Regions from separate parts of the Clostridium taeniosporum genome, predicted to be linked through region 4. Evidence: riboswitches for the same ligand, from Rfam matches in the RefSeq annotation. Region 4 holds a riboswitch; each other region holds the start of a gene.
The links. Region 4 has a riboswitch for S-adenosylmethionine ahead of BGI42_RS07475 (Na+/H+ antiporter NhaC family protein). Riboswitches for the same ligand answer to the same signal wherever they lie in the genome.
Positions count from the first base shown of each region.

Region 1: linked by a shared signal. The riboswitch ahead of metF (methylenetetrahydrofolate reductase [NAD(P)H]) and the one ahead of BGI42_RS07475 (Na+/H+ antiporter NhaC family protein) in region 4 are both predicted to bind S-adenosylmethionine.
Region 2: linked by a shared signal. The riboswitch ahead of metK (methionine adenosyltransferase) and the one ahead of BGI42_RS07475 (Na+/H+ antiporter NhaC family protein) in region 4 are both predicted to bind S-adenosylmethionine.
Region 3: linked by a shared signal. The riboswitch ahead of BGI42_RS00585 (methionine ABC transporter ATP-binding protein) and the one ahead of BGI42_RS07475 (Na+/H+ antiporter NhaC family protein) in region 4 are both predicted to bind S-adenosylmethionine.

Region 1 covers NZ_CP017253.2:2,383,478-2,385,685, reverse strand. Annotated here, with positions in the region: gene BGI42_RS10950 (MraY family glycosyltransferase) at 1-604, shown strand, start outside; SAM riboswitch class I at 685-786, shown strand; gene metF (methylenetetrahydrofolate reductase [NAD(P)H]) at 1,056-1,934, shown strand; gene BGI42_RS10940 (S-ribosylhomocysteine lyase) at 1,956-2,208, shown strand, end outside.
Region 2 covers NZ_CP017253.2:467,737-469,944, reverse strand. Annotated here, with positions in the region: gene metK (methionine adenosyltransferase) at 102-1,277, opposite strand; SAM riboswitch class I at 1,584-1,690, opposite strand; tRNA gene BGI42_RS02350 (tRNA-Tyr) at 1,874-1,958, opposite strand; tRNA gene BGI42_RS02345 (tRNA-Thr) at 1,964-2,038, opposite strand; tRNA gene BGI42_RS02340 (tRNA-Val) at 2,064-2,139, opposite strand; tRNA gene BGI42_RS02335 (tRNA-Tyr) at 2,146-2,208, opposite strand, start outside.
Region 3 covers NZ_CP017253.2:137,464-139,671, reverse strand. Annotated here, with positions in the region: gene BGI42_RS00590 (methionine ABC transporter permease) at 1-356, opposite strand, end outside; gene BGI42_RS00585 (methionine ABC transporter ATP-binding protein) at 356-1,321, opposite strand; SAM riboswitch class I at 1,516-1,624, opposite strand; gene BGI42_RS00580 (CapA family protein) at 1,790-2,208, opposite strand, start outside.
Region 4 covers NZ_CP017253.2:1,606,373-1,608,580, forward strand. Annotated here, with positions in the region: gene BGI42_RS07470 (heme NO-binding domain-containing protein) at 1-17, shown strand, start outside; SAM riboswitch class I at 412-555, shown strand; gene BGI42_RS07475 (Na+/H+ antiporter NhaC family protein) at 805-2,112, shown strand.

The sequences.
Region 1 (2,208 bases), 780 kb from region 4:
AGCAGGAATAGCATTTTTGGGATTTACTAATCCATTCACTGGGGAATTTATAGCGCTAAGTAAGACTATACAGTTTTTATTAACGATTACTTGGATATTTGGAGTTACAACTGTAATAAACTGGTCTGATGGTATGGATGGGTTGGCAGGGGGAATTTCTCTTATTTCATCCATAACTTTTTTTATTGCTGCAATAGTATTAAATCAGCAAGTATCAGCTGAAACATCCATAATACTTTTAGGATCTATAGTAGGATTTTTATTTTATAACAGATATCCTGCAAAAGTATTTATGGGAGATTCTGGTGCTAATTTTTTAGGATTCATGTTAAGTGTTATAGCATTAGATGGTGCATTTAAACAAGCTACTGTATTAAGTTTGTTTATTCCTATTTTAGCATTAGCTGTACCAATATTTGATAATTTATTTGTTATTTTTAAAAGATTTTCAGAAGGAAAACCTGTTTATCAAGCAGATAGAAGTCAGATACATTTTAGGCTTGAAGAAAAAGGGTTCACACCTAAACAAGTTGTAAATTACATAATGATAATAAGTTCTGTTTTTAGTTTAATATCTATTGTACTTTTATTGATTAAAACTTAACAATAAAAGTAAAAATAGAAAAAATTTATTTGAAATAAAACTTTACAAAGCAATTATATTACTATATAATTAGAAATAATTTCTTATCAAGAGTGGTGGAGGGACTGGCCCGATGAAACCCGGCAACCAATATAATTTATATATGGTGCTAAATCCTGCAGTAAGTGACTGATAGATAAGGGTAATTTTATTTAGTGTAGAAGTTTATTATGCCTAAAGGAAATATCCTTTAGGCATTTTTTTATTATTTGGGAAATTATATCATTGAAAGATCCGTGGATAACTTATAAAATACTGTATTTTAAAGATATTAGGAATATCCCTAAAGAATAAAAAATAATCATATGTAGCATCATTATTATTACTGAATTACGTTTGAAAAGGGTGCATGGCTAAAAAAATCGACTCTTTACAGTCGCTTAGCGATTTTTTATAAAAAGGGGGCAAAAAAATGAATATTAAAAATTTATTCAGAGATAAAAAGGCGGTTTTTTCATTTGAAATTTTTCCACCTAAAACAACATCATCCATACAAACTATTTATAACACATTAGAAGATTTGAAGGGATTAAGTCCAGATTATATAAGCGTTACCTATGGGGCAGGTGGAAGCGTTAAAAATAGTAAGACTATTGAATTATCTTCTTTAATAAAGAATAAATATGGAATTGAAGCAGTATCACATTTAACTTGTATTAATTTAGATAAGAAAGATGTAAAATATTATTTAAGAGAGTTTGAAAAAAACAATATAGAAAATATACTTGCATTAAGAGGAGATATTGATATAGGAAGCAAAATTATAGGAGAGTTAGATCATGCTAATGAATTAATTAAGTATATAAATGATAATGGGAATTTTAATATAGCAGCAGCCTGTTATCCAGAAGGTCATATAGAGCATAAAGGACTTTATAGAGAAATTGAAAGTATGAAAAGGAAAGAATATTCAGGAGCATCTTATTTTATATCTCAGTTGTTTTTTGATAACAATTTGTATTATAATTTTCAAGACGAGGTTCGTGCTGCTAATATAAATTTGCCAATTGAAGCTGGTATTATGCCTGTAACAAATAAAAAACAAATTGAAAGAATTTTATCTTTAAGTGGAGCATCGTTTCCTAATAAATTCAAAAAAATAATAGATAAATACGAGCATAATCCAGAAGCATTAAGAGATGCAGGAATTGCTTATGCAGTAGAACAAATTGTGGATTTAATTTCTACAGGTGTGGATGGAATTCATTTGTATATAATGAATAATCCATATATAGCTCAAAAAATAACTAAAAGTATAGAAAGTATTTTATTAACAGTAAACAAAATTTAATTTATTTAGGAGGATATAATAATGGAAAAAGTAGAAAGTTTTGAATTAGATCATAGAAAGGTTAAAGCACCATATATAAGAAGATGCTGCTTACTTGATGGAGAGCATGGAGATAAGGTTACAAAGTTTGATATAAGATTTCTTCAACCTAATAAAGAACAATTTGGAACAGCAGCAATGCATGGTCTTGAACATTTATTAGCACATGAACTTAGATCAAAATTAGAAGGAATAATTGATTTATCACCAATGGGTTGCAGAACAGGATTCTATT
Region 2 (2,208 bases), 1.1 Mb from region 4:
TATTATATATGTTTTAACTAAAGAACAAAAAACTTATTCTGCTATCTAATATATTAGGAGCAAAATAAGTTTTTATTAATTATCTAAAATTATATTAACTTTTAGATGTATTTTTTTATTTCTTCTACTTTATTTAATCTTTCCCATGGTAAATCAAGATCAGTTCTTCCAAAATGACCATAAGCAGCTGTTTGCTTAAATATAGGTTTTCTTAAATCTAAATCTCTTATTATAGCACCTGGTCTTAAATCAAATACTTTTTCTACAATTTCAACAACCTTATTTTCTGGCATTTTTCCTGTTCCAAAAGTATCAATTTCAATAGAAACTGGTTTTGCAACTCCTATAGCATAAGCTAATTGTATTTCTAATTTATCTGCAACACCTGCTGCAACTAAGTTTTTAGCTACCCATCTTGCTGCATAAGCTGCTGATCTATCAACCTTAGTTGAATCTTTTCCAGAGAATGCTCCACCACCGTGTCTTCCATATCCACCGTACGTATCAACTATTATTTTTCTTCCTGTTAATCCTGAATCTCCTTGTGGTCCACCTACAACGAATCTTCCAGTTGGATTTATAAAATATCTAGTTTCTGAATCTAATAATTCAGCTGGAACTACTGCATTTATTACATGTTCTTTTATATCTTTTTCTATTGTTTCTAATGACACTTCTTCGCCATGTTGAGTTGAAATAACTATCGTATCTATTCTTTTTGGTTTATTATTTTCATATTCAACAGTAACTTGTGTTTTTCCATCTGGTCTTAAATAACCTAAAGTACCATTCTTTCTTACCTCTGTAAGTCTTCTAGATAATTTATGAGCCATGTGGATAGGTAATGGCATATATGCTTCTGTTTCATTAGTAGCAAAACCAAACATCATACCTTGGTCCCCTGCACCTACTGCTTCTACATCATCTTTTTCACCTTTTCTAGATTCAAGAGCTTCATCAACTCCCATAGCTATATCTGATGATTGTTCATCTATTGTAGTCATAACTGCACAAGTATCACAGTCAAAACCATATTTAGCTCTATCATATCCTATTTCTCTAACTGTTTCTCTAACAACTTTTGGAATGTCAACATAACAATTAGTTGATATTTCTCCCATTACCATAACTAATCCTGTAGTAGTACATGTTTCACAAGCAACTCTTGCATTTGGATCTTTTTCTAAGATAGAATCTAAAATAGCATCGGAAATTTGGTCACACATTTTATCTGGATGCCCTTCTGTAACTGATTCTGATGTAAATAATCTTCTCATTTCTTTCTCCCTTCATTCTACTCTTTATCGTAATATTTTCTTAAATTCATACACAAAACTATAAATAATATAAAATTATTGAAAAATAACAAAATCGCAAACGACTGTTAATCATTGATTTTTTAGTCATTCATCATTTCCAAATCCAATTCAAAACTAATGATGCGACATATGATTATTTTTTTGATTTATTTCTTAATCTTCAAACAAAATATAATCTAAATTATCCACATATTATTTAGAAATATGAATTCCTAAATAACAAAAAAACTCTTCGATAAGAAGAGTACTAATTCAATAATCCTTTTCTTATCTTGTAGATTATGATTAATAAATCTACAGGAATTGGCACCTTGTGTAAACAGGTTGCCGGGTTTCATAGGGCCCTTTCCCTCCACCTCTCTCGATAAGAGTATATTAATTTAATTTTCATAGGTATTCTAGCATATCATATATACTTAGTCAACAATAATTTTTATTACTAAAATATTTTAATTTGTATTTAGAAGAAGATAATTAATTATAATTATTCTAATTTCTATTAATTAAAAATCTAATGTAAATAAAAAAAGAATAAACTAAAGTTTATTCTTTTTTGGTGGAGGAAGATGGATTCGAACCATCGAAACGAAACGTAACAGATTTACAGTCTGCCCCCTTTGGCCACTCGGGAATTCCTCCAGATTTGGAGCTGGCAATAGGAATCGAACCTACAACCTGCTGATTACAAGTCAGCTGCTCTACCGTTGAGCCATGCCAGCATAAATATTTATTTTTTTAAATTAATGGTGGGCACAACAGGGCTCGAACCTGTGACCCTCTGCTTGTAAGGCAGATGCTCTCCCAGCTGAGCTATGCGCCCATTAATTGGTGGAGGAAGATGGATTCGAACCATCGAAACGAAACGTAACAGATTTACAGTCTGCCCCCT
Region 3 (2,208 bases), 1.5 Mb from region 4:
GCTGCTTCTATTACTCCTTTATCAACTTCTCTTAATGCAGATTCTATAATTCTTGAAACAAAAGGTGCTGCTGCAATCGTAAGTGGTACTATAGCAGCTAGTGTACCAGTAGATTTACCAACTAATAACTTGGTTAATGGCATAATTATTACCATTAATATCACAAATGGAAAACTTCTTAGTGTATTTACTATAAAATCTAAAATGGAATATATAAATTTATTTGGTTTTAAACCATCATCTGAAGTAATGGTAAGAATCATTGCTGGAATAAAACCTAATATAACTGAAAATATTGTAGAGGCTAAAACCATTATTAATGTTTGATTTAAAGCTATTATTATAATTTCTTGCATTATTTAATCACCTCCAACAAAATTTTCTTATTCTCTAAGTATTTAATTACTCTATCCTTATCACATTCATTTATATTTATAACTATTCCACCTAGAATCATATCTCTAAATTTTTCTAATTTTCCAGATACAATAGAAAAATCTATATTAAGTTCTCTTGCCATCTTTGTTATAACAGCATTCTCTGAAAAATTATTAGAAAAAAATATTTTTATGTTCGCTCCATTTTGAGGTAATATATTTTCATCATCTTCTCCAAGAAACTTCTTTAAAGATGATTTAGGTTTTAAAAATAATTCCTCACATTTACCTTGAGATTTTATATTTCCACCTTCAAGCAATGTAACTCTTTCACAGATTTCTTTTACTACTTCCATTTGATGAGTAACAATAACTATTGTTATACCCAGTTCCTGATTTATTTTTAAAAGTAATGATAGTATATCTTTGGTAGTCTTAGGATCTAATGCTGAAGTTGCTTCATCACATAATAATATTTTAGGCTCTAATGCTAATGCTCTTGCAATAGCTACTCTTTGCTTTTGACCTCCACTTAATTCAGATGGTTTAGAATTTATTTTTTCTTCTAAACCTACTAACTTAAGAAGTCCCATAACTTTAGACTTAATGTGGTTTTTATTATATTTCCATATTTCTAATGGAAAAGCTACATTATCAAAAACATTTTTTCTTTGTATAAGATTGAAGTTTTGAAAAATCATCCCCAAGTTTCTTCTAAAACTTCTTAAATCTTTGCCTTTTAAATTAGAGACATCATTCCCCATTACTTTTAAAAAACCGTTGTTGTATGATTCAAGACCATTAATACACCTAAGTAATGTAGATTTTCCTGCTCCACTATGTCCAATTATTCCATAAATCTCTCCTTCTTTTATGCTTATTGAAATATTGCTTAATACTCTTATTTCCTCAAAATTTTTTTCTAAATTACTAACTTCTATCATTAGATACCACCCCTTTACACATTTTATTGCTAAATTAAAATATATTTTTTATTTTTTGCCTATTGATGATTGTTTGCAAACTAAATTGTAAATTAAATTATGCATAAATTTTAACTTTGTTATAAATTTTATAAATAATAAATAAAGCGCCAGAGAATAAATCTCTAGCGCTTAATATACTAAATAAATTTACCCTCTCATCTATCAACTATATACGTTGCAGGATTTAGCACCATAAATGATAATTAATCATTTGGTTGCCGGGTTTCATAGGGCCAGTCCCTCCACCACTCTTGATAAGATATAACAAATATTAATTTTTAATTTATGTTTTAAATTATAATTTCATAATTTAAATTTGTCAATAATATTTTATATTAATTAAAAATATTATATATTTTCTTATATAAATTTAATGAATTTCAAATAACTAAAAATGTTTCATTGGCCTATTTAAATATTTTTCAATTAATCATCTATGATAAAAAATTCATCTATTATTTTATTATTTAATGTTGGTGAAAGTTCATTTAAAAGTTTTAATATTTCTTCTTTATTACTTTTTGCAATAGTTGGAACATAATCATTTTTATCATTTCTAGAAGATATCATAGTAGGAATAACTTTATATTCCATATTATTCAATTCATTGTTTTCTAAATTACATTTTATTTGTAAAATAAAAGTTCTTTTATCTTTAGGATTAAAATTTCCACCAAAACAAAAATTCCCCATAGAATAAGCAATTAGTTTTCCTTTATAATTTTCCATTGTTTGAATAACATGAGGATGAGATCCAATTACTGCATCAGCTCCACTATCTATTGTAAATCTAGCTAATTCTACTTGATTTCTCCCAGCTTCATATTCACTTTCAGATCCCCAAT
Region 4 (2,208 bases):
AAAAATATAAAATTTAATAAACATAGATTGATTAAAAATATTCTCCATTATAATAAGGAATTAGTTTTATTTTTTAAATTTAGTTATTATAATGGAGAATTTATTATTGTATAAATACCTTATTATAATAAACGTTAATGCAACATACCTTTAATTTCAAAATCACAAAATATACAAATAAAAACAAAAATTAAAATAACACAAAAAATGATGAATAAAAAAATTTTAAAGTTGATATAATTAATGTAAATATTAAAATTTTAAAATTGTTAGAAAAATACAATATTTTTTCATAAAAACACTTTAAATTTAATAATAATATATAAAATTATAAATTAAATAATAGTTTTATTAATATTTAGTATTGACATATAATCATTATATTGTTAAAATTATAATTGAAAAAAAGAATACTTATCAAGAGTGGTGGAGGGACTGGCCCTATGAAGCCCAGCAACCTACTTTTAAGGTTAATTAATGTGTAAATGCACAAAGTTTACTTTAAATGTGTGGTGCCAAATCCCGTTAGATAAGAAGTCTAATATAGTATGAGAATATTTAAAGCTTCACTATTGGGTGGAAGCTTTTATTTTTTTATTCTTTTATAATAAATTAAAATTTTGGATAACTTAAATAAATAATAGAAATTATAATTTAAACAAAAAAATTGTACAAGAATAAAAAATAATATATTCAGTTGATGGATTTATATATGTAGAAATTCTATATAAATCTAAATCTCCATCTATTGCCTAAGGATTTCTTTTATCAAAAGTTTCAAATGACAAAAGGAGGAAATAGTTTATGAAGAAAAAAGCAAGTATAAAATCTTTATTACCATTATTAGTATTTTTAATAGTATATGTAGGAGTATCAATACTCGCAGGTGATATGTATGCTGTATCTGTAATTATTCCATTTTCAGCAGCATCAGTAGTTGCTTTAGCTATGAATAGAGAAAAAAAATTAAATGAAAAATTGGAGATATTTTGTAAAGGGTCAGGACACAGCAATGTAATATTGATGATATTAATATTCATATTGGCAGGAGCATTTGCCCAAGTAGCTAAGGATATGGGAGCAGTAGATTCTACTGTAAATCTAGGTCTATCAATTTTACCAACTAATTTATTAACAGTAGGTTTATTTTTAATAGCATGTTTTATAGCACTTTCTGTTGGAACTTCAATGGGAACAATAGTCGCATTAGTACCAATTGCTGTTGGTATAGCAGATAAAACAGGCGTATTAGTTGCCTTATCGGTTGGTGCAGTAGTTAGTGGAGCTATGTTTGGAGATAACTTATCAATAATTTCTGATACTACTATAGCAGCAACAAGAACTCAAGGTTGTGAAATGAGAGATAAGTTTAAAATGAACTTTAAAATAGTGGTTCCTGCTGCAATATTAACAGCAATAATATTTGGAATATTAACAAGAAATGCTGCTACAGCAGGTGTAGAAGAATTACAGTATAGTTTAGCAAAAATAATTCCATATATTGTAGTAATAGCATCAGCGTTAATAGGATTAAATGTTGTGGTAGTTTTATTTGTAGGAATAATAATTGCTGCAGTTATTGGATTTATTTATGGTAGTTTTGATGTGGTTGGATTATGTAGTTCAATATCTACTGGAATATCAGGAATGAGTGAATTAATAATTATATCATTATTAATAGCAGGAACAATTGCTTTAATTAAAGAAAATGGTGGAATTGAGTATATATTAAATAAAGGATTAAAAAGATTTAAGAATAAAAGAAATGCAGAACTTGGAATAGCAACTTTAGTAAGTTTAGTTGATGTATGTACTGCTAACAATACTATAGCAATAGTAACAGTTGGTCCAATAGCTAAAAATATTTCTGATGAATTTGATTTAGAACCAAAAAGAGTTGCAGGAATAATGGATATGTTTTCTTGTGTATTCCAAGGAATAATTCCATATGGAGCTCAATTAATTTCAGCAGCTGGATTAGCAGCAATATCACCTTTTGCTATAATGCAATATTTATTTTACCCTTATTTAATGGGCATATGTGCTTTAATATCAATATTTATATATCATAGCAACAAGATGCAAAAATTAAGATCTAAAAAAGCAGCATAAATAAATAGAGATGGGGCTGTTGCGAAATGGTTAAATTTTAATCATGAGCGACGCTCCTTTTCGATTTAAATCAATAAATCTCCCAATAATTAAAAG